DNA from 4 places in the Pragia fontium genome. Region 4 is predicted to be linked to each of the others. Evidence: predicted binding sites of a transcription regulator. Region 4 holds the regulator's gene; each other region holds the start of a gene.

Region 1 (6,064 bases), 1.3 Mb from region 4:
GCATCAGGCTAGCTCTCACCTTCAGAGGATGCGTTGCCAAATAAGCCGCAATAATCACTTTTCCGTGTCCCGGACCGGCAGAATGCAACACGCCATAAATAAAGCTGAATAACATCAACATACCGCCACTTTCCAACGGATGTTGTTTGACCTGCTGTAATAAATTAACCAGTTGCTGATGCAACTCTTTTTGCCAAACGGAGCTTTGCAACAGGAAGTCAGGCCATTTGACATAAACCACTGCGGCAATCAGTAGTAAAACCACAACGCTGAGATAGAAAGGCCAAAAATAGCGCCACCCGCGTTTTTCCGACTGCATAAATGACCCCATTACTGGCATGTTAACGTTATAGTTTGCGCAAACTTGCTGCCTAACATCATATCCTCACCCGGTGAGTTGTTCTTATCTAACGAACGCGCATAGTCCAGCAGAGATGAGCTGGGTTTAGGGGTATTTAACTTGATGCTGCATATTTCAGCCACATTGGTTGGCAAATGAATTGATTTCTCGGAAGGGTAACGCATATCGACATAGTAACTTTGTTCATAGGTTGAAATGACAACCGCATTTTTTGCCAGCGGAATGGGCTTAGCCATCGGTAATACAAAGGTAAGCACCGCTTTATTACCGTGCCGATGCAGAGAATAATTGTTAGTCTTTTCAGCAAATTCAACCAACCTACCGTTGGCGCGAACTTCAGTGAAATAGAGCTGATTACGCGTGTTCTCTATCAGTTCGTCCGCCATACTTTGCCAAACGTTGGGATTGTCCTTTGCCATCGAAGCATCCAGCAGCAATTCAGCCGAGGTTAGCTCATCCATTTCCCAGATCATTTTAATGCCTGTCAGCGACTTATTTTCAATCACCAGACTGGCATCCAGATCGATAAAACTATGCGGATGTGCCCCGGCCAATGGACTTATCAGGCACATAACAATCAATATTGTTCGGCAGGTTAACGTCATGATAATTCGGTTACTAGAAATTATTTTTTAACTAATGGAAAGTTAGCTTCGTTCCAGGAACGGTATCCGCCATCCATGGAAAGTACAGCGGTATAACCCATTTTCTGAATGCTTTCCGCCGCCAACGCTGAGCGATAGCCACCACCACAGTATAATACCATCGGCGTTTTTTTATCCGGGACATGGGTTTCAATATCTCTTTCCAGAACACCCCGACCTATGTGCTTCGCCTCTGGCAGGTGATCTTTGGCAAACTCACTCTCTTCACGCACATCAATGACTAATGGAATGGAACCATTATCCATCATCTCTTTAACCTGTTGGATACTGACTTCATGAACATTCTTGCGGGCTGCTTCACACAGTTGTTCGAAGCCTGGATTATGTTTCTTCACACTATCCTCCTATTTGGATGTATCTGAATGGTGAATCGCCTCAACATAATTAAACGAGGGGAAATTCGCAACCTAAAGCATATAGGCCATACCATAATATGCAATAAACCACCGTACCAGACGGTGGTTTATTGTTAACAACAACTGAAAAACTACGCGTAAACCGGATAGCGCTTACAAATATCCAGTACTTTCGCTTTCACACCGGCGATCGTCGCTTCATCGTTGATGTTATCCAGCACATCACAAATCCAGCCTGCCAGTTCGCGAACTTCGGCTTCTTTAAAGCCACGGCGGGTGACGGCTGGAGTACCAATACGTACGCCGGAAGTAACAAACGGGCTTCTCGGGTCGTTTGGTACGCTGTTTTTGTTCACGGTAATGTTCGCACGGCCCAGTGCAGCATCCGCATCTTTACCGGTAATATCTTTATCAACCAGATCCAATAGCATCAGGTGGTTGTCAGTGCCGCCGGAAACAATCTTATATCCGCGAGATTTAAAGACTTCTACCATGGCTTTAGCATTCTTAGCAACCTGCTGCTGGTAGGATTTAAACTCAGGCTCCATCGCCTCTTTTAACGCTACGGCTTTTGCTGCAATCACGTGCATTAACGGACCGCCCTGACCACCAGGGAATACCGCTGAGTTCAGCTTCTTATACAGCTCTTCATCACCACCGCTTGCCAAAATCAAACCACCGCGAGGGCCAGCCAGAGTTTTATGAGTGGTTGTCGTCACGACGTGAGCATGAGGAACCGGGTTAGGATAAACGCCAGCAGCGATTAAACCAGCAACGTGGGCCATATCAACAAAGAAATACGCACCGATACGATCGGCAATCTCACGCATTTTAGCCCAGTCAACGATGCCAGAATAGGCGGAGAAACCACCGATAATCATTTTTGGTTTATGGGTTTCAGCCTGACGGGCTAAGTCTTCATAATCAATTTGGCCGCTTTCATCAATACCGTAAGGCACGATGTTGTATAACTTACCGGAGAAGTTTACTGGAGAGCCATGAGTCAAGTGACCACCGTGAGCCAGATTCATTCCCAGTACAGTATCGCCCGGATTTAATAACGCCATATAAACGGCAGAGTTGGCCTGAGAACCTGAATGAGGTTGTACGTTGGCATAATCGGCGCCAAACAACGCTTTAGCACGGTCAATGGCTAGCTGCTCAACAATATCGACATACTCACAGCCGCCATAATAACGCTTACCCGGATACCCTTCTGCATACTTATTAGTTAATTGGGTACCTTGAGCCTGCATTACACGTGGACTGGTATAGTTCTCTGATGCAATCAACTCAATATGCTCTTCCTGACGAACATCTTCTTTTTGTATGGCCTGCCACAGTTCGGCGTCATAATCGGCAATGTTCATGTCTCGCTTTAACATCTGCATCTCCTGAAATAAGCTAATCAACTGGTATAAGGTGAAACTCAATACAACGTGACCTCAGTGTAATATGTTTTCATCTTGTTAAATAGACCCAAATAAAGGTTTTTACGCAAACGTTTGCCATTCATTATAAAAAGATGAAATAGGCATTTTACCTTTATAACACCGCCAGAAATTCTGGCGGTGTTATAACAATATCCGTTGATAACTTGATGCTACTATTTGTGTCCGGTCAATAAATGCCGCATGACTTCGGTAGCCCCTAAACTCAAACCACACCGTGATAAGTCCTGCAATCTGGTACAGCCTCAAAAATTACAGGTATAATCCCACAAATTATTCAACTGGTTTAGAAACGAAGATGACAAAACTCACCTTACAAGAGCAGATGCTAAAAGCTGGATTAGTAACCAACAAAAAAATGGCCAAAGTTCAAAGAACGGCTAAAAAATCACGAGTTCAAGCCCGTGAGGCAAGAGAAGCTGTGGAAGAAAATAAAAAAGCACAGCTTGAGCGTGATAAACAGCTAAGCGAACAACAAAAACAAGAGGCTTTATCTAAAGAATATAAAGCTCAGGTGAAACAGCTGATTGAAATGAACAGAATCGACATTTCAAAAGGCGATATTGGTTTTAACTTCACAGATAATAATGTAATTAAAAAAATAACTGTGGATAAGATTACTCAAGCTCAGCTGATTAGTGGTCGTCTCGCCATTGCACGTTTAGTTATTGATAACAGTAGCGAGAGTACATACGCCATTATCCCCGCGAGCGTAGCGGATAAAATTGCGCAGCGAGATGCGAACAGTATTGTATTAAATAGTGCGCTTAGTCAGGAAGAACAGGATGAAGAAGATCCGTATGCCGATTTTCAAGTGCCTGATGATTTGATGTGGTAATGGTGATTATGTATAGAAAGCCCCTTGGGGGCTTTTTGTCCGTATCCCTGTAAAACGTACTATCCGCTTTTAGAGTTCATCCAACATACAGATGTTTGCTGATTTGAGCCTGGAGTACCGAGCGCTGAAAGAGGCCATCGAAAAAGCGTTAAAACCAGAGATAAAGAAAGCGTAGAAGAAAAGGTAAATATCATCTATTCCGGAGGTATGCCAATACCCCCGGAATATCAACAAAAGAACCTAAATCGCCCCTTCGTCTTGCTCACCGGTACGAATACGCACTACTCTTGCCACATCAAAGACAAAAATCTTACCGTCACCGATCTTGCCGGTTTGGGCGGTATTCATGATCGTTTCTACGCAGGTATCCACAATATCATCCGCTACCACGATCTCGATTTTCACCTTTGGCAGGAAGTCGACCATATACTCTGCACCGCGATACAGTTCGGTATGGCCTTTCTGACGGCCAAAACCTTTGACTTCAGTCACCGTCATGCCGGTAATACCGACTTCGGCTAACGCTTCACGGACATCATCCAGTTTAAACGGCTTAATGATCGCATCAATTTTTTTCATAAACGTTAACCCTTACCAATTTTTACGGCCAAAGCCAGATGTGATCGGATAGCGCCGATCCTTACCAAAGTTCCGAGCAGTGATCCGCGGACCTACCGGAGACTGCCGACGCTTATATTCGTTAATATCAACCAAGCGGATAACCTTACGAACAATCGCTTCATCAAAACCTTCAGCCACCAGTTGCTCAACAGACATATCATGCTCAACATAACCGTCAAGGATCTTATCCAAAACCGGATATGGCGGCAGGCTGTCTTCATCTTTCTGATCCGGTGCCAGCTCAGCTGAAGGTGGGCGGTCAATCACTCGCTGAGGAATAACGTACGAACGAGTATTACGATATGACGACAGTTTAAACACGAGCGTTTTTGGTACATCTTTTAAAACATCAAACCCACCCGCCATATCACCATAGAGCGTCGAATACCCTACGGCAATTTCACTTTTGTTACCGGTGGTTAATACCAGACTGCCGCGTTTATTCGATAACCCCATCAGAATCACACCGCGACAGCGCGCCTGTAGATTCTCTTCAGTGGTATCTCGTTTGGTATTAGTAAACATCGGCGCTAGCTGCGCCATAAAGGCATCAAAAATAGGTTCAATAGAGACTACGTCAAACTCAACGCCTAATATCTCCGCTTCTTCCCGCGCATCTTCGATACTGATTTCCGCGGTGTAGCGGAATGGCATCATCACCGCCTGAACTTTATCTTTGCCTAAAGCATCAACCGCAATAGCTAACGTCAGTGCTGAATCAATACCGCCAGAGAGCCCAAGAATAGCGCCTTTAAAACCATTTTTGCTGACATAATCTCGTACAGCTAACACTAAAGCATCATAGATTAAGGAAAGATCTGAACGTTGCTCTGGCAACGCCATCGCTTCGATTTTATCGTCGGTAAACTTAACCTGCTGCGTTTGCTCACTAAAAGCAGCCAGCTTATGCGTCATGTTGCCCGTTGCATCGAATACTTTGGAACAACCATCAAAGATCAACTCATCCTGCCCACCAATCTGATTGAGATACACCAGAGGTAAATGGGTACGATGGCAATGTTCTGATAACAGTTGATTACGAATATAAGGCTTTTCACGGTTATACGGTGAGGCATTAATCGACAGAATCATATCGACGTTAGCCGCTTTCAACGCATCAACCGGGCCATTAAACCACAGGTCTTCACAAATCAGTAAACCCAGGCGATAGCCTTTGAACTCAACAAAGCAGCTTTTATCGTCGGCAGTAAAATAACGTTTTTCATCAAATACACCGTAATTTGGTAGCTGTTGTTTGAAGTAACGCGTGACCAAACTGCCCTGCCAAAACATCGACAGTGCATTGTATATATGACCGTTTTCCCGCCATGGGTGACCAACAATGATAGCAACATCAGTAGAGGCAGCCTGCAATCGGGCTAACTGTTGATCGCAGCGCTGATAGAGATCATCACGGTAAAGTAAATCTTCCGGTGGATATCCGGTCAATGCCAATTCAGAAAACATCACCAAATCAGCGCCAGCCTGCTGCTGCTCGCTGACGGTCTGTAACATGCGGTTAGTGTTACCTTCAATATCACCAACCAACCAATTTAACTGCGCTAATGCGATAGAGAGAGCTCTGCTCATATCAATTCACTGTTCGCTATCAGGTTAAGTAGGCGGCAGTATAAATGACTGTCGCCTGAATTAAAAAAGAAAACCTTACTCTTTAAAATCATTCGCATCTAATTCATGACGCGATAAGAGCTTATAGAATTCGGTTCTGTTTCTACCGGCCATACGGGCTGCGTGAGTCACGTTTCCTTTGG
Region 2 (6,064 bases), 1.8 Mb from region 4:
ATGGCGGTTATGTCAGATTTGACCTGACTCAGGGAACTGCAATAAATGCTGATAATACCGCCGGGCACAACGGCGTTAATCCTACTAATACACAGGTACAGGCCATAAACAATACGGTTAATATTGGTGATGTGGCACAAATCAGCGGTACTATTACGTCGCTTTATGGGGGATATTTGCAGAGCACCGGTTATTTTCCGCAAAATTATGATGTGTTTACCGGCAATACTCTGAACTTCTCGGCCCAGCCAGTTAAGGTTAATAACCTTGGCAACTTTGAACATTACAACTTTACCTTATTACCTTCCCTTGCTAACCAACCGGAAGCCCTGATTACGGCTAATAATATTAGTTTAGGAGCTAACCTTGCTAATATCAGTGATGGAACGACAACGCCGTCGAAGGCAACAGTGGTTGGCATCCATTCAGGTAAGGTTTTAAAGGCCGGTGATGAGTTTGTTCTGATGAAAGCAATGAACGACTTTACGGGTAAGGGGCAAGGTATTGATTCTACTGGTGTTGCTCAACAGGGTATTTCCCTGCTGTATGATGTCCACACGTGGGTGGATGATTCAAATAAAGAGGTGAAAGCCACTATTTTGGGTGATCCAGATAATGGCTCAGATGAAAATTCGGGTGCTCTACCTTCAAAGCCGGAGGATGACTCGGCAGCGACGGTAAACCCACAGCTTAAAGCGTTGCCGATGGCCTATCTTTATAGCTCTACTCTGGTTAATCGCGGTGGAGATATCGTAGCTTATGATACCTATCGTACAATCCGTGAGCAGAATAAAGGTGCTTGGGGAAAGGTTCCTTTTGTGATCGCTTCTGGCAATCATCTTCGTTATAACGTTGGTTCGAATATCAAAGCGAATGAATATCTTTTAAGCAGTGGATTAAGCTATACCACCGATGATGGTGTGACTACCGCAGCATTTATTGAGGGAGGCTGGGGTCGTTATGACAGTTATACCCGTTTTGATAATGCCGATAATGTGCACGCTGATGGTTCCAGTAAGTATTATGGCATTGGCCTTTTAGCTCGATATGACTTACCTAAAGGTGCTTATTTAGAGGGAAGCGCTCGGATAGGGAGAACTCAGACTGAGTTTAGTACCAAAGATATTGTCAATCGTGCGACAGGTCAGTTTGCGCACTACAATATTAAATCGAACTATTTAGCGGGACATATAGCTGAAGGCTATATGATGTCGATAAGTAAACGTAATAGCTTGGATCTGTCTATAAAATATCTGTTCTCAAGAATTAGTAGTCGGGATGTCACGGTTGCTGGAGATCCGTTCCACTTTAGCGCCATTAACTCACATAGAGTCAGGTTGAATGCCGAATTTAAACATCAGTATAGTAGCGCTCTGATGTTGATGTCGGGTTTAGGCTATGAGAATGAGTTTATCGGGCGGGCGAAATCGACAACATACGGCGTTTACAATATTGATGCCCCAGATATGGAAGGCGGGACGGGAATTGGCTTTTTCGGGATAACGGCCAGACCCATATCCGATCAAAACCTTTCCCTGGATGTTAAAGTTAACGGTTATACCGGTAAACGAGAAGGTATTGGTGGGCTTTTCAGGATTAATTACGCTTTTTAAACGCTTAGCCAAGAACGAATAACATTCATGATAAGTGATGACCCCGGGCAGATGATATCTTTCCGGGGTTATATATTTCGTGGATTAATTGTTTTTATTATCTTGTGCCTTTATTTTAAGACTGATAAATCTCCCAGCCCCTCGCTTTCCACAACGCGGGAAGCTGTTCCATGCTATGGAACGTCGTGACCAGTGGATGATCGATGGGTTGGTTGTGTCGGTCGGCGCAGTAATAAAACACCGGAATACCGGCTGCAATGCCGGCATGAGCACCGGCGACGGAGTCTTCAACCAGAATACATCTTTCCAGAGGAACCGACAGTTTATCGCTGGCGAACTGCAACAGGGCAGGATCTGGCTTCCAACGCTGAATATCAAAGGCGCTATACAGGCGATCGCCGAAGAAATCGATTAGCTTGGTTAATCCTAGCGAATGCTGCATTTTACTCACGGGGCCGTTGGATACTACCGCCATTGGCACGGTAATACCTTCCAGCAGCGGTCTGATACCTTCAATTGGTTTCAGGCTGAGCTCAAACAGACGCGCCATATCCTGACGGTACTCTTTTTCCAGCTTATCATCAGGCTGATCGAGACCGTAGGTTGCTCTGACCTCGGCAAAAACCTTGTACAGATTGGTTCCCTTAAACCGTTTAATACACTCTTCAGTAGAGAGTGGAATCCCATAACTCATAAAAACGTTAGAGAAAGATTCACAACATAAAATCTCGCTGTCGACCAGAGTGCCGTCGCTGTCAAACAGCACACATTCAACCGGTTGCATAATTCATTCCTTTACGGTGATCGGCATGGTTCATACCACATGGTAATAACCATACTAAAATAGTGTTTCAAAAAACAGCAGATGTTGGTTTTGTTGACGATCATTGTTTAGCTTTAATCAAGGTAATGAACGATAGTTCACTGATGTTATTATTTGTGTCCTGTATTTTTGCCTATCTCTGGTCACAATATTTTCAGTGGAGATTGTTGGAAGGTATTATGCGGCGGCGTTGTTCTGCGAGATGAAAGGCTAAGTCTGATTCGTTAACTTGATGGCTATTCTGGCGAAAATTCAAACTTCACAATAAAAACTGAAATAAACCATGTAATCGTTTGCGTATTTTGGTATATGTAGCGGCTTAGTTTTTATTATTCATCTTTTTTCCGGACATCAAAATGAACAACCCCGTTTCTGGTCCTGCTAATGGGCAGGGTCTACTTGAGCGCGTGTTTCAACTGAACCAACATGGCACGACGGTACGAACCGAGATAGTCGCTGGTTTTACCACCTTTTTAACCATGGTTTATATCGTTTTTGTTAACCCGCAGATTTTAGGGGTAGCAGGAATGGATACCGAAGCTGTGTTTGTGACCACTTGTTTGGTGGCGGCGTTTGGTAGCATTTTTATGGGCGTGCTGGCGAATTTGCCGGTGGCGCTGGCTCCGGCTATGGGGCTGAATGCCTTCTTTGCCTTTGTGGTGGTCGGTGCGATGGGGCATCCGTGGCAGGTGGCGATGGGAGCGATCTTCTGGGGCTCCGTTGGTTTCTTACTGTTAACGCTGTTCCGCGTTCGTTACTGGATGATATCCAGTATTCCGATTAGCCTGCGAGTGGGGATAACCAGCGGTATCGGTCTGTTTATCGGTATGATGGGCCTGAAGAACGCCGGTATTATTGTCCCTAACCCGGATACGCTTGTAGCTATTGGTAACCTGACTTCACTGAATGTAGCGTTAGGCGTTTTAGGCTTCTTTATCATTGCGGTGTTAGCGGCTAAAAATATTCATGCGGCGGTACTGATTTCTATCATTGTCACCACCAGTATTGGTCTTATCGTTGGTGATGTTACCTATCAGGGCGTATTTTCTGCACCACCAAGTATCGCCAGCATTGTTGGTCAGGTAGATGTAAAAGGCGCATTGGATATCGGTTTGGCCGGCATTATTTTCTCCTTTATGTTGATCAACCTGTTTGACTCATCCGGTACCTTAATTGCAGTAACGGATAAAGCCGGCTTGGCGGATGAAAACGGTAAATTCCCTCGGATGAAACAGGCATTGTTGGTCGACAGTATCACCTCGACTGCCGGTGCTTATTTAGGTACGTCTTCAATCTCTACCTATATCGAAAGCTCCTCCGGTGTTTCCGTTGGTGGTAGAACCGGTTTAACGGCAGTAGTTGTCGGCCTGTTATTCCTGCTGGTTATCTTTTTGTCACCATTAGCTAAGATGGTTCAACCTTATGCGGTGGCCGGTGCGCTGATTTATGTTGGTGTGTTGATGACCTCCAGCCTGTCGCGGGTAAAATGGAACGATCTGACGGAAGCTACGCCAGCGTTTATCACTGCGGTAATGATGCCGTTTACCTTCTCTATTACCGAGGGTATCGCTCTTGGCTTTATTTCTTATTGTGTAATGAAAGCTGGAGCAGGTCGTTGGAGAGAAATCAGCCCTTGCGTACTGATTGTTGCACTACTGTTCTTAATTAAAATTGTCTTTATCGATCATTAATCCCCTCTGATGGGATTTAATGAAAGCTTAATATAATAAAAGCCCATGTTAGGAATAACATGGGGCTTTACGTTGTAGCAGGAGATTAGTCAACCGTTGGTGGATTAATCAACGCGTTTTTTATGGCTAACATATAGGGTCGGGTAAATTGAACGACGAATGAATCGTGCGGCTGCCAACTGCCATCTTCTTGTTTAATCACCGGCATATTCATGTCAATTTTGATCCCGCTGGCTTTATAGTTACGAGGATTTCTGCCGTATGACAAGTGAAACGTTACTGGGCATGTATAGTGTGTATCCTTCACTTGTTGGCATTCGTCGTTAATGTTTATACCAGAGATTCTTGGAGTCAGTGGGCTAAATGATGGAGACCTTTCGATAAGTATTTTATCTAATTGCTCTACTCCGGTTATAAAGGCTTTCTTGAGGCCGGTTTCCTGCTGATTTAACGCATAATAGCGAGCGTTTTGCTCTTTTACTTTTTGAGCAATCTCATTTTTACCGTTATTGATGCGGGTGGAAAACTCTCCGTCATCCGTCGGTTGGATTTGATAGGTCACTTCACCAATGATATCCGCAGCAATGTCCCGGTTTCTATCGGCTCTATAGATTACCGTTGCTTTACAGCTGCGGATAAGTGAATCATCATTAAAACTGGTTTGCTCAGCCGACGTTAATGAAGAGAAGCTATAGTTAATCGGTGCCGCAATGAGGCGGTTTTCGTTTTGATTGCGGGCTGCTGTTGGTGTATCAGAGTAAGTGGCGGCAAAGCCCTGAGTGACTTGCTGCTGAATCTCTTCATCATCGCATAGTGGTGTTTCATCTGGAGCGAAAAACCAACAAATAGCGGCTACAATAATACCCATCCAAATAAGTTTCTTTATACACCCACCGCCTGTTGGCGCTGTGGCTGCTGGTTCTTCGTTCTGCCGGATGCTCTGATTATTCTCCGTAGGCTTGTCACGTCGCTTTCTTTTCTTACTCGGTTCAGCCCTAACTGGCTGGGCTTTGATGACATTTTGCTGTTCTAACCATGTCAGTAACTCATCGTTATTTTCAAATCGAATATCTGGATTAGCTTCCAGTACCTTTTCTGCTTTTCTGTGCACTTTGCTACTAATGACGCCAGCAGCGTAGAGCTCTAAGAGCATTTCATAGGCGTCGGATTCTTCATCCGTTAATAAGGCGGCATTATCTGACTGGGTCGATTTAGCCGTGTCTTTAGCCGAGTCTTCTTCTGGCGTAAATTCATCTGGCTCGAATAATCCCCAGGTGACATCTTCCGATGGCCATTCAATAATATCTTTAGCGGTGTTTTTTGGCTCAGCCGGGTTCTCGTCGATGTTTTCCTCATCGTCTTCCTGCTCAAGCCGTTGTTCAATCGCTTCTTCAGCAACAGTCTCAGGTTCAGATGGTTGCTCAATGACTTCTTCAGCAACAGTTTCAGGTGCAGATGGCTGTTCAATGACTTCTTCAACAACAGTCTCAGGTTCAGATGGCTGTTCAATGACTTCTTCAACAACAGTCTCAGGTTCAGATGGCTGTTCAATGACTTCTTCAGCAACAGTCTCAGGTGCAGATAGCTGTTCAATCACTTCTTCAACAACAGTCTCAGGCTCAGAGGGTTGTTCGATAACCTGTTCAGCTACGGCCTCCGGTTCAGAGGGTTGCTTAATAACCTCTTCAACCAACGCTGGGGCTTCAGTAACCGGACGTTCACTGATAATCCGGTTTTCCAGCAGCCAATCGATAGCGTCATCTTGAGTATTAAAAGAGATATTAGAGATAAACTGCAGATAGAGTTTGGCTCGACTCAACTGGTCTTCAGTTATGATTTTTTGTTCACACAGATGGGTGAGTAGTTCAGTTTTTTGTGCGTTATCTGACATCCTGCTGGTGGCTCCCTGTTCTTTTGTTATTTTTTAACGTCCACTG
Region 3 (6,064 bases), 1.7 Mb from region 4:
GGTATCCCCGGCTTTAACCAGCACGATATCGCCTTTTTGCAGGTTCTCAGAGGTCACAGTTTCGGACGGTGAATCAAGGCGTGCTTCAGCCAGTTTGGTTGCCCAACTGGTCTTTTTCACGCCTTTCAGGCTTTCCGCCTGCGCTTTGCTGCGGCCTTCAGCCAGTGCTTCGGCAAAGTTGGCGAATAACACCGTGAACCAAAGCCAGAGGGCGATACTTCCGGTAAACAGAGCGCCGCCGTCGGTTTTGCCGAACAGGATGGCCAGCCAGATTACCGTAGTGATAATGCTGCCCAGATAAACAACAAACATAACCGGATTGCGCCACTGCACGCGCGGGTCCAGTTTTTTAAAGGCTTCTTTCAACGATGTACGCATCAGTTTAGGTTCAAACAGTGCACTTTGTTTACGGGTCATTTGGGATATCTCTTTTGTTTTTTACCGGAACATTCAGAACTGTAAATGTTCTGCAATCGGGCCAAGCGCCAGTGCTGGAACAAAGGTCAGGGCGCCGACCAGTAAAATTGTGCCGATCAGCAGGCCAATAAACAGCGGGCCATGCGTAGGTAACGTGCCGTTACCGGCAGGTTGGTGTTTCTTAGCTGCGAGTGAACCGGCAATGGCTAACACCGGTAGAATCACGCCGAAACGGCCAAGAAACATCGCCAGCGCCAGCATCAGGTTGTAGAACGGCGTATTCACGCTTAAGCCAGCGAATGCGCTACCGTTGTTATTTGCAGCGGATGAGAAGGCATACAGCACTTCAGAAAAACCGTGGGCGCCGGGGTTGAGAATGCCGCTTCTGCCTGCATCGGTGCTAATAGCCAAAGCCGTGCCTAGCAGTACCAATGTCGGCGTGACCAGAATGGCTAACGCGGTCATTTTGATTTCATACACTTCGATTTTTTTGCCCAGATATTCAGGACTACGGCCAATCATCTGTCCGGCAATAAATACCGTTAGTAAAACAAACAGCAACATACCGTAAAGGCCGGAGCCAACGCCGCCAAACACCACTTCGCCAATCTGCATTAACCACATTGGCACCATGCCACCTAACGCGGTGAAGGAATCATGCATGGCGTTAACCGCACCGCAGGAAGCCGCCGTTGTCACTACGGCATACAGTGAAGAGGCGATAATGCCAAAGCGACTCTCTTTACCTTCCATATTGCTATGGCCGTTCAGGCTAAGCTGAGTCAGAAAGTCAGGTCCGTTGAGTTCGGCATAGATAACGACAATCACCGCAACAATAAAGATCAGCACCATCGCCCATAACAACGCGTTGCCCTGACGACTATCGCCGACGGCTCTACCAAAGGCCATGCAGAGCGCACAAGGGATAAGGAAGATGGCGAGCATTTGCACCATATTACTGAGTGCGGTTGGGTTTTCGAACGGATGGGATGAGTTGGCGCCAAAGAAGCCACCGCCGTTGGTTCCTAGCAGTTTAATCGCTTCCTGAGACGCTACAGGCCCCATCGGCAGCACTTGTTGTGCACCTTCCAGTGAGGTCAGATGAATATAAGGACTTACGTTTTGCAGCACGCCCTGACTGACAAAAAACAGTGCCAGTACCAGCGCCAGCGGCAGCAGGATATAAAGGGTAATGCGGGTGAGGTCTACCCAGGCGTTACCGATGGTTTGGGAAGAATGACGACTGAACGCCCGGATAAAGGCGAACACCACCGCGATGCCGGTCGCAGCAGACAGGAAGTTCTGTACCGTTAATCCAACCATTTGGCTAAAGTAGCTTAGGGTTGTTTCACCGCTATAGGCTTGCCAGTTAGTATTGGTGACAAAGCTAACGGCGGTATTGAGCGCCAGATCCCAAGACATATTTGGCATATGTTCCGGGTTTAAAGGTAGCCAAGCCTGAGTCATTAGCAGGGTAAATAGCAACACTAATCCGCACAGGTTAAAGATGATAATCGCTAGCCCATACTGATATTTGTTCATCTCCCTAGGCTTAACGGCGCTACAACGCCAGAGCCTTTTTTCCATTTGCATCAGGCTGCGCGCCGGTTCACCGTCAATTAACTGCACCAGTAACCGACTTAATGGTAACGACAGAATAAACAACACCGCCAGAAAAACGGCAATGGTGATAAACAACGTGGCGGTCATTAGAAATCCTCCGCATTAAACAGGGCATAAACTAAATACCCCAATAACAGGATAACGAATAACACACCGAGAATGATGCTGATACTCATAGCTTTTTCCTGAAGGTTATTTTTAGATATATCAATATTAGAAGGGTTAATGCAAAAATGTTGATAAAAGAGGGCTGAAAGGTGTAAAAAAAGTATAAAAATCGTGAGGATCAGGTTGAAAGTCGGTCATTTAAAATGATATCTGCATTGCTATTGATGAGATATTTATCTTGCCGTTATTCCTATTTCAAAAAATAAATTATTTTATTATTTGTTTTGATAAGGGGGATTAATTTCAGATAATTATCTTTTTAATTTAACTGATTATTAATTAATAGTTTTGACATTATATCAAAATAGTCTTTGCGATAAGTTGACTGGAAAATATATTTTATTTAGCGTGTTTTGAGCCCGCGGGATAGTTTAGGTCGTACACTAGGTGCAAACACCATCAACACCGTTATTAGGTATTTACCCCCTATCAAGAGTTGATATAGTAACCAGGCTCACTGTATGCCGGTTTCAATATTGAAAGATAATTTGATACAACGTCATATGAGGTTTCGATTTTTGTTTCATACTGATAGCTACTCTGTTGTTCTGATAAAAGGTTAGGTTGATGCTAAGAAGAATATCTTGGGGATTGGGCATACTGTCGCTGTTGGTTCCTGTCGCCCTGTATGCATGGCAATGGTCACAGCATCAGAAATTAATGGCCTCCGGTCTGAGCAGTGATGATTTAGGCTGGATGCTTAGCGTATTGCTGGTTGATGTCTTTTTAGCCGGTGTAATCGCCTTTTTTGCCGTAATTTTGAACGCGCTTTCACTGTATCGTTTGCCGCAAGGCGTTGAGTTTAATCCGGTGATGCGAATTTTTGAGATGCTGCTGCTGGCGCTGCCGTTGCTGGCATGTCTGTTTTTTGCCGGCGTTTCGATGATGCACTAAGATCGCTTGAATCAAGAGCACGCTGGTCATTTTCCCCGACTTGCGTGCCATCAATTTTTCCTTCTCTGATAGAAATCTACTAAAATCTAACGATAACAGTTGAAATCGAGGGGTATAAGCTCAGATAATCGTTTGCCTCATCAATCTGAAGCAAACTTACCCCCTTCTGAGGACATCATTAATGTCGAATGCAAACGATCGGAATATAAATGCTACCGGTCAGAATGGAACGTTAGATCGCTATTTCAAAATCTCTGCCCGTGGCAGTAGCGTACGGCAGGAAATTCTGGCTGGATTAACCACTTTTCTGGCAATGGTGTATTCCATTGTTGTTGTGCCGAGTTTGCTGGGTCAGGCTGGATTCCCGGTCGAAACCGTATTCGTTGCCACCTGTATTGTGGCTGGTCTGGGTTCTATTGCCATGGGGCTATGGGCAAACCTGCCTATGGCGGTGGGCTGTGCCATTTCATTAACGGCGTTTACGGCATTTAGTCTGGTCTTGGGACAGGGGCTGAGTATTCCGGTGGTGCTGGGCGCGGTATTCGTTATGGGTGCACTGTTTACCCTGATTTCGGCTACCGGCATTCGGGCATGGATACTGCGTAATATTCCGATTGGTATTGCACACGGTACCGGTATTGGTATTGGGCTATTTTTGCTGATGATTGCCACCAGCGGTATTGGCGCGGTGGTGAAAAATCCGGGAGCGGGTTTACCGGTTCAGTTTGGTGACTTTACCTCGTTTCCCGTGATGATAGCCTTTATCGGTTTGGCAATGATCATTGGTTTGGAAAAGCTAAAAGTTCCCGGCGGAATTTTGCTGGTGATTGTGGCGATATCAGCGCTCGGCTTAATTTTCGATCCGCAGGTTACCTATACCGGCATGAGTTCAATGCCAACGCTGGTGGCAAAAGATGGTACCTCGTTGATCTTCAGTTTGGATATTATGGGGGCGCTTCAACTGGCGGTGCTGCCTAGCATTTTGGCCCTGGTTATGACGGCGGTGTTTGACGCAACCGGTACAATTCGTGCTGTTGCCGGGCAGGCTAACTTACTGGATAAAGAAGGCCAGATTATTAACGGTGGTCGTGCGCTAACCACTGACTCCGTTAGCAGTATGGTCTCCGGTTTGGTCGGGGCATCGCCGGCGGCGGTGTATATTGAGTCTGCGGCGGGAACTGCCGCTGGTGGACGTACCGGTTTGACTGCGCTGGTTGTGGGGGTGTTATTCCTGCTGCTGCTGTTTTTCTCACCGTTAGCCGGTTTGGTTCCTGCTTATGCGACCGCTCCAGCCCTGATGTATGTTGGTTTGCTGATGTTGAGTAACGTATCGCGTCTGGATTTTGATGATTTTGTTGATGCCATGTCGGGTCTGATCTGCGCGGTATTCATTGTGTTAACCGGTAATATCGTGACCGGCATCATGCTGGGTTTTGCCTCGTTGGTTATTGGGCGTATTTGCTCTGGTGAATGGCGTAAGCTGAATATTAGCGTCGTTCTGATTGCAGTAGCACTGGTTACTTTCTATGTCGGTGGCTGGGCTATTTAAGTCGTTCCGTTGAATATCTCTTTTCTGGCCTTATGGTGTTAACCGTAAGGTCAGAAGCCTATCCCTTCCTCCCTCCCTTATTTTCTTGGTTTTCTATTGGTTTCAAGAATGTGTATTAAAAGGCACTTTTTAGTTTTAGCTAAAAAACGGATGATGCTATTTTATAGTTGCACGTGATTCGGCGGCCGAGGCCGCTTTTGCCCTGCATCATGAGGAGTCTGATGAATCTATGGAAATATTTTTTACCATTCTTATTTTAATCTTAGTGGTTTCACTTTCGGGGGTAGTTACCCGAATGTTACCTTTCCAGATTCCCCTACCGTTGATGCAAATTGCCTGTGGAGCCCTGTTGGCTTGGCCAACATTTGGACTACACGTTAACTTTGATCCTGAACTGTTTTTGGTGCTGTTTATTCCGCCACTGCTGTTTGCCGATGGTTGGCGAACGCCACTGCGCGAATTTTTACATCATGGTCGTGAGATATTAGGTCTGGCGCTGGTGTTAGTGGTACTCACCATAGTTGGGGTTGGTTATCTGATTCATCTGATTATCCCGAGTATTCCTTTGGTTGCCGCTTTTGCACTGGCTGCGGTGCTGTCGCCTACCGATGCCGTGGCACTGGGTGGGATCGTTGGCGAAGGCAAAATACCTAAGTCCATTATGGGGGTGCTGGAAGGGGAGGCGTTGATGAATGATGCTTCCGGTCTGGTTTCTCTTAAGCTGGCGGTGGCGGTAGCCATGGGAACCATGGAGTTTACCGTTTATGGGGCCTCTATCGATTTCCTTATCGTCGCTGTGGGGGGCGTATTGTCCGGTATTGTGGTGACCTGGTTATACAGTAAATCATTGCGCGCATTTAGCCGTTGGAGTGGTGATGATCCGGCGACGCAAATTGTGTTGATGATGCTGTTACCTTTTGCCTCTTATCTGATCGCCGAACATTTAGGGGTTTCCGGCATCTTAGCCGCGGTTGCTGCCGGTATGACCATTAGCCAGTCCGGGGTTATTCGCAATGCGCCATTAACCATGAGATTACGAGCAAACAGCGTCTGGTCGATGCTGGAGTTCGTGTTTAACGGTATGGTGTTTATTATGTTGGGGCTGCAACTGCCGGATATTATTTCTGCTTCGATTCTTCAGGCGGAAAGCGATCCTACCGTTGAGATTCAGTATCTGTTTCTTGATATCGTCTGGATCTATTTTGCCTTGATGTTTATGCGTTTTGGCTGGATTTGGTTGATGAAAACCTTTAGCAATCGCTTCTTGAAGAAACACCCTCTGTTGTTTGGCACCTATACGGTACGCGGTATGTTTATTGCTACTTTCGCTGGGGTGCGTGGTGCGATAACGCTGGCGGGTGTGCTGTCTATTCCATTGTTGTTGAGTAGTGGATTACCTTTTCCCAGCCGTTA
Region 4 (6,064 bases):
GATGATACAACGCCGGGCGAGCATCACGGCTAATGTTTTCATCAAGAATACGTAATTTATAAATTTCACCTCGGGCTTCAAAGGTATCCCGAGCTTCCTGCCAGCTAACCGGCTGCTTAACGACGTTATAGTCTTTCTTAACCAGTTCCATCATCCGCTGTTCAAGCAGGTCCAGATCTTCCTGATTTAACGTTCTGTCGATATCAACGTCATAGTAAAAACCATTATCGATGGTTGGACCAATCGCCATTTTAGTATCAGGCCATAGTTGTTTGATGGCATGTCCTAACAAATGAGCGCAAGAGTGGCGAATAATCTCTAAGCCATCTTCATCTTTCGCGGTAATGATTTCTAATTTAGCGTCGTTCTCAATTAAATCACAGGCGTCAACACGAACACCATCAACACGACCGGCAATACAGGCTTTTGCTAAACCCGGGCCGATATCGCTAGCGATATCCATCACGGAAACAGCATGATTGTATTGACGTTGACTTCCATCAGGAAGAGTAATAACTGGCATGATAAGTCCTTAGTTACAGTGGTGACCCACACGAAAGATCACGTGTAAAATAATAATTTTAAATAAAATCAATGGATTGGTGCCATTTTTCGACTCACGGTTATCGAACGGCTCTCCAATGGTGCAGACACATTGATTCGATGGCCTATGCTTTATCCAAACGAACGACAGATTTTAGCACTGAGATTAGTGAGTTAATAGTACAAATTGAAAAAAACCTTGACAGAAAAAGGGATAGCGACACATTTCATACCGAGTAGCATTAATCTATCGTTCGCGGAGGAAGATAGACGGTAAATTCATTGAGAGGTTCCATCAATACGCTATAAGGCGTTTGCTGTTCAGCCTCAGTCACCAGTCCAAGTCGAGTCAACAAACCAAAACACGCATAACCTAACCTGCCGGGTTTCACATTTAGCCGTTGATGCCAAACGCGATAACTCCCTAACTTACCATCCCGGCGATAGTAAAATCCCGTTAATGGATGAGTTAGGTAAACCATGCCGCTCTCCAAGTCAGGAAAGCCAGGAAGTGAAATCACATCATCCACATCCTGAGTGAGTTCCAAACGAGCCGGTGCCCACTCGGCACGTGTTTCCATGCGATATTTCAGATAGCGAGCTTGTTGATGGCTATATTCACAATCAAAACTGACATCTCCGCTATACCACGGCAAGTTCCATAATAGTCGAGGAACAAACAGTGCCCAGGAATCCAGCGTCGTCCCTAAAAACCAAACGCATTTTTCTTCCGTTAGCGTATCAACAACATAAATACGATAGTTGGTTTGTCCCATAGTAAATTTAGGGAATGGATAAACGGCGGAAGTAAAATCAATATCGACAAAAGGAACGACGGACAATAATCCTTTCTCTTGCCCGTCAATCACCACCGTATCTAACTTAAAACGCTCGGGTATCAGCCCTTCAAAACGATTGGGCGTAATGGCATAGGTAATAATTGAAAAATGTTGCAGGCTACATATAACATCGATACCCGCTGGCTGAGGCCGAGGATGTAAAAAATCCCGAAATAATTGAGGCGCCTGCACACTCTCTCCCTAAAGCTGTGCTGCTGAATAACCATGTCTGCCAGAATATCACTCCGGCAGACACAATAATTAACTATTTTAGTTCATCACCAAACAAACACTCCACCGCCTGCCGAGCCGTTTCGATATATTCTCCACCAAACAGGTTAGCCCGATTTAATAAATAGTAGAGTTGATATAACGGCTGTCGATCTATAAAGCTGGCGGGCAACGGCCAAATACTCTGATAGCCATCATAAATTTGTGCTGGCAAATCAGGATAAAGCGGTAACATGGCCAAATCACATTCACGATCGCCCCAGTAACAAGCCGGGTCAAAAATGAATGCCCCTGCGGCACTAACCCCACAGTTTGCTGGCCACAGATCCCCGTGAAGTAATGATGGTTGTGGATGATGGCTTTTCAAACGATGGCTAACTATCGCAATAATCTGCTCAATATCACCATAATGCAGCCCTTTTTCATTAGCTAACTGAAGCTGCCAACCGATACGTTGTTCGGCAAAAAACACATTCCAGTAGCGCTGCCAGCGATTCGGCTGGGGAGTGGTCGCTAAATCACTGTCAAAATCCAATCCAAACTGCGGCTGATCGCTCCACTGATGTAATCTGGCCAATTGCTGCCCCAGACAGTAGGCATGATGGGCATCCAATGGTTTTAAAGGAAGATACTCAAGCAGTAGAAAACTGTAATCCCGGTCATACCCTACCCCATAAACTTGCGGAACGCGGACGGTTCCGCTCTTGGCTAAGGCACTAAGTTGATCGGACTCAGCGGTGAAGATGGGCAAAAGATCCCGGGTATCGTACTTAACAAAAACGTCGGTTTTTCCGTTAGTGACTCGACGTGCCCGATGAATATCTCCTCCAGACAACTCCTCCTTTTCAGTAATTGTATAAGTTTCACCCAAATGTTCACTCAATAAACGACTGACGGATTGCCACATGACATCACCCCAAGGTTATGATCAAGATATTCTCAGGTTAACCGTTTGATTCCAGAGAAACTTCGATCCAATGCACAGCTTTAGGTTAAACATGACGTTTAATTTCGATATGCATCTTGCTGGCGCTGATATTAACGAATTTATCAACATAGCCGGCGCGCATGCCGACTATGTCTATTAAGCGTAGAAGCTATTGGTGGATTATTAAAGCAGATTGATGAAGTACAGGATGATATAGATAAAAATACCCCAAAAAACCGGAGCAACATATAACAGACCAAACTGAGCAAAAATTGAGGTATTCGGTATCGAAATCAGTTTTTGCAGTTCTTCACGGGAACGAGCCTGATCGCCGTTCATCGCCTCTAAAATGGCTCTTTCTGTCACGCCTTCACGCACGTTATGTATCCGTTTAAACAAACGGATGCCGGACGCACTCAAAGCCAAGCCGACAAACATCAACAGAAAGATCACCATAAACCAAAGACTGTTACTTGATGACCAATTACTAATATCCGGTACCGGTGAGCTCACCCAGAATGACTCAAAAAATGAGGTGTACTGGCGAACCATCTTAATAATAACCTGCAGGAAATCCATAATGGTTGCGGTCATTTCCTGCATATTGGTCTTCGGTTCAATCAGATATTTTAATACTGAAATAACCGTCGATATCAGTGCTGGTATAAAAATTACAATCCCTGCAATACGTTTCAGTAACGCAACCGCACTGGCCTGATGGTGAGTCATTCTGCCTCCATGTTGAAACACCGATTTTTCATCAATTTGATAACAAAAAAATTATGTTCCACGCTGAAGGGAACATAATTTAATAAAAAATCATAATGGCCGGACACGCGCCGATAGATATTAGCCCACAAGCTAACATTCTGGACGTGATATCAGGCCATAAAGTTAATTATTTTTAGTGTGTTACAGCAATTAAGCTATAAGTAACAATAACAGCTAATGCAAATACAACAGTGCTCAGGGACCATTTTAATTCAGCTGACATCTCTTATTTTCCTTCCTCAAAAAACTGTCTAGCACTCAGATGTTTTTGGTCTGCATACAAAAAATACCCATATCAGCCAGAATCTCCATGATATCTCTTTGACATTTGTATTAAATGCGCCAAAATTCACCGCTTATTATCACTGAACCAACCAACTTAAGTTAAAATCAGTGATATATAACAAATTCTATACCGTTTTGCTTTTAATGTGTAATTTGTTTATCAAAAGAAAAAGCAAACGTTAACTTATCTGCTTACACTGTAACGGATACTGTGTAAGTTTAGGAGAACTCTGTCTTATGGCAACAATAAAAGATGTGGCAAAACATGCCGGCGTCTCAACGACAACCGTCTCCCACGTTATTAATAAAACACGTTTCGTCGCTGACGATACCAAAGCCGCCGTTTGGGCCGCGATAAAAGAATTAAGCTATTCACCCAGCGCCGTTGCCCGTAGCCTAAAAGTCAATAACACCAAAACCATTGGTCTACTCGCCACATCTAGCGGTTCCCCCTATTACGCTGAAGTCATTCAGGCGGTCGAAGCGGCATGCTATCAAAAAGGCTATACGCTGATCCTTTGCAATACCCAGAATGATTTAGAAAAACAACAGGCTTATCTGGCGATGCTGGCACAAAAACGCGTCGACGGACTATTGGTGATGTGTTCAGAGTATCATCCCCCACTATTGAGTCTGCTACAGGAATATCCGCATATTCCGATGATGGTTATGGACTGGGGCAAACACAGCGATTTTACCGATAACATTGAAGATAATGGTTTCCAGGGGGGATATCTGGCAACCCGTTATCTGATTGACCGCGGTCACCGGGAAATTGCTACTATCACCGGTCAGTTAAATGAATTCACCGGGCGTGAACGCCACAAAGGTTTTCTGCATGCACTCAAAGAGGCAGGGATCACTATTCCTGATGAGTGGATTATTGAAGCCGACTTCCAGCCGCAAGAAGGCTATGACGGTATGATGAAAATCCTCAATACCAAACAACGTCCTACTGCCCTATTTTGTGGTGGGGATGTTATTGCCATGGGAGCACTTTGTGCAGCAGGTGAAATGGGTTTAAGAGTGCCGGACGATATATCGGTGATCGGGTATGATAATATTCGCAATACCCGTTACTACAATCCGCCGTTAACCACTATTCAGCAACCTAAAGAGAGTCTGGCTGAAATGGCGCTAGATATGTTGTTAGACAGAATCATCAATAAGCGTGAAACCTATCATTCAATTGAGCTACACCCTGAATTAGTGGAGCGTAACTCTGTCGCTGACGGCCCTTATTTAAACAAGTAATCTGCTTTACTTTACCCCACTATTCATTGATGGTGGGGTATTACTTCCAGTATTCCTTCACTTAAAATCATTTAGATCAATAAATTACAATCCAATCCATCATCAATGTAGTCAAGGAAACATGAGTTGATTGATTCAACGCTATTGGTTACCTATAGTTAAAGAGATACACTGGTCTTATTCGGAATCTATTGTTCTTCAATAAAGGCTCTAATCTCGATAAACCCGTTTGCTACACTCATTATCAAGTGGTGAAGCTATGACATCACTCTATCTCTATCGTAATGTGCTACGTAACCTGCTGGTCATCACCGCAAGTATGACTCTGATGGCCTGCTCTTCCGTTAATCTACCAATCTTTAGCGCATCCCGTGTTCAACTTCGTTCCATTGAATTAAGCGTGACCGATAAGGTCAACGAAGGCCGCCCACTTAACGTAGATTTTGTTGCCGTTAACGGTGATCATTTAACAAAACAGTTAGAGAACCTGACGTCTGCACAATGGTTCGCGGATAAACAACGCTGGCTAAAACAAAATCCTGGAAAACTATTTATCTGGCCGGTTAACATTGTTGCAGATTCACATACCACCATAAAAGACATACCACTTTATGGTCGCCCTGCCAGTAAAGTAATTATTTTTGCAGATTACCAGAGTAAAGGCGCACACCGACTAGAGTTAGATCATACCCTGCGTAACCCTAAGTTAGAATTCCGTAATGATGATGCCTATCTTTTTGAATAAATATATATCTGCTAATTGAATGGCATAAAAAATCGGGAAGCCCTAAGGCCTCCCGATTATCAATTAACGCGGTTTGATTATTACTTGAGATAAGTACCCGCGCGTAATGCTTCAATGCGCTTATCTAACGGAGGGTGAGACATAAACAGCTCACTAAATGTCTTTGGCTTACCGTTAATACAAAATGCCATCATGGTTGACTCTTCCTGCGGTTCGTAACTGGTTTTTAGACGTTGCAATGCTGCAATCATCTTCTCACGACCCACTAAATTGGCTGAACCAGCATCCGCTTTAAATTCGCGATGACGAGAGAACCACATGGTAATGATGCTGGCCAAAATACCGAACACCAATTCCAATACCATCGAGACAACAAAATAAACCATGGTATTACCCGATGAACTTTCATTGTCACGGTTAAGAAAACCGGCGGCTACCTGCGCAATCAGTCGAGAAGCAAAGATAACG

Evidence for each region. The regulator PurR, encoded in region 4, represses purine synthesis genes. The targets are predictions, from matches to a motif close to CANGCAAACGTTTGCNTG.
Region 1: a site for PurR is predicted at 2,877-2,894, ahead of glyA (serine hydroxymethyltransferase). Genes of this name have one in related genera too.
Region 2: a site for PurR is predicted at 2,719-2,736, ahead of EL341_RS17305 (NCS2 family permease). Genes of this name have one in related genera too.
Region 3: a site for PurR is predicted at 3,224-3,241, ahead of EL341_RS14880 (NCS2 family permease). Genes of this name have one in related genera too.

Annotation. Positions count from the first base shown of each region.
Region 1 covers NZ_LR134531.1:2,998,177-3,004,240, forward strand. Annotated here, with positions in the region: gene EL341_RS13025 (nickel/cobalt transporter) at 1-319, opposite strand, end outside; gene EL341_RS13030 (DUF1007 family protein) at 331-966, opposite strand; gene EL341_RS13035 (rhodanese-like domain-containing protein) at 987-1,361, opposite strand; gene glyA (serine hydroxymethyltransferase) at 1,514-2,767, opposite strand; gene EL341_RS13045 (DUF2058 domain-containing protein) at 3,132-3,671, shown strand; gene glnB (nitrogen regulatory protein P-II) at 3,912-4,250, opposite strand; gene EL341_RS13055 (NAD+ synthase) at 4,263-5,882, opposite strand; gene glrR (two-component system response regulator GlrR) at 5,958-6,064, opposite strand, start outside.
Region 2 covers NZ_LR134531.1:3,992,449-3,998,512, forward strand. Annotated here, with positions in the region: gene EL341_RS17295 (autotransporter outer membrane beta-barrel domain-containing protein) at 1-1,613, shown strand, start outside; gene yieH (6-phosphogluconate phosphatase) at 1,729-2,397, opposite strand; gene EL341_RS17305 (NCS2 family permease) at 2,793-4,127, shown strand; gene EL341_RS17310 (hypothetical protein) at 4,213-6,018, opposite strand; gene EL341_RS17315 (4'-phosphopantetheinyl transferase family protein) at 6,052-6,064, opposite strand, start outside.
Region 3 covers NZ_LR134531.1:3,438,097-3,444,160, reverse strand. Annotated here, with positions in the region: gene kdpB (potassium-transporting ATPase subunit KdpB) at 1-417, opposite strand, end outside; gene kdpA (potassium-transporting ATPase subunit KdpA) at 451-2,127, opposite strand; gene EL341_RS14890 (K(+)-transporting ATPase subunit F) at 2,127-2,216, opposite strand; gene EL341_RS14885 (hypothetical protein) at 2,776-3,102, shown strand; gene EL341_RS14880 (NCS2 family permease) at 3,284-4,651, shown strand; gene EL341_RS14875 (Na+/H+ antiporter) at 4,881-6,064, shown strand, end outside.
Region 4 covers NZ_LR134531.1:1,709,091-1,715,154, reverse strand. Annotated here, with positions in the region: gene thrS (threonine--tRNA ligase) at 1-523, opposite strand, end outside; gene EL341_RS07510 (DUF2071 domain-containing protein) at 786-1,574, opposite strand; gene EL341_RS07505 (fructosamine kinase family protein) at 1,648-2,520, opposite strand; gene EL341_RS07500 (YniB family protein) at 2,725-3,270, opposite strand; gene cydH (cytochrome bd-I oxidase subunit CydH) at 3,446-3,535, opposite strand; gene purR (HTH-type transcriptional repressor PurR) at 3,835-4,851, shown strand; gene EL341_RS07485 (hypothetical protein) at 5,111-5,596, shown strand; gene htpX (protease HtpX) at 5,677-6,064, opposite strand, start outside.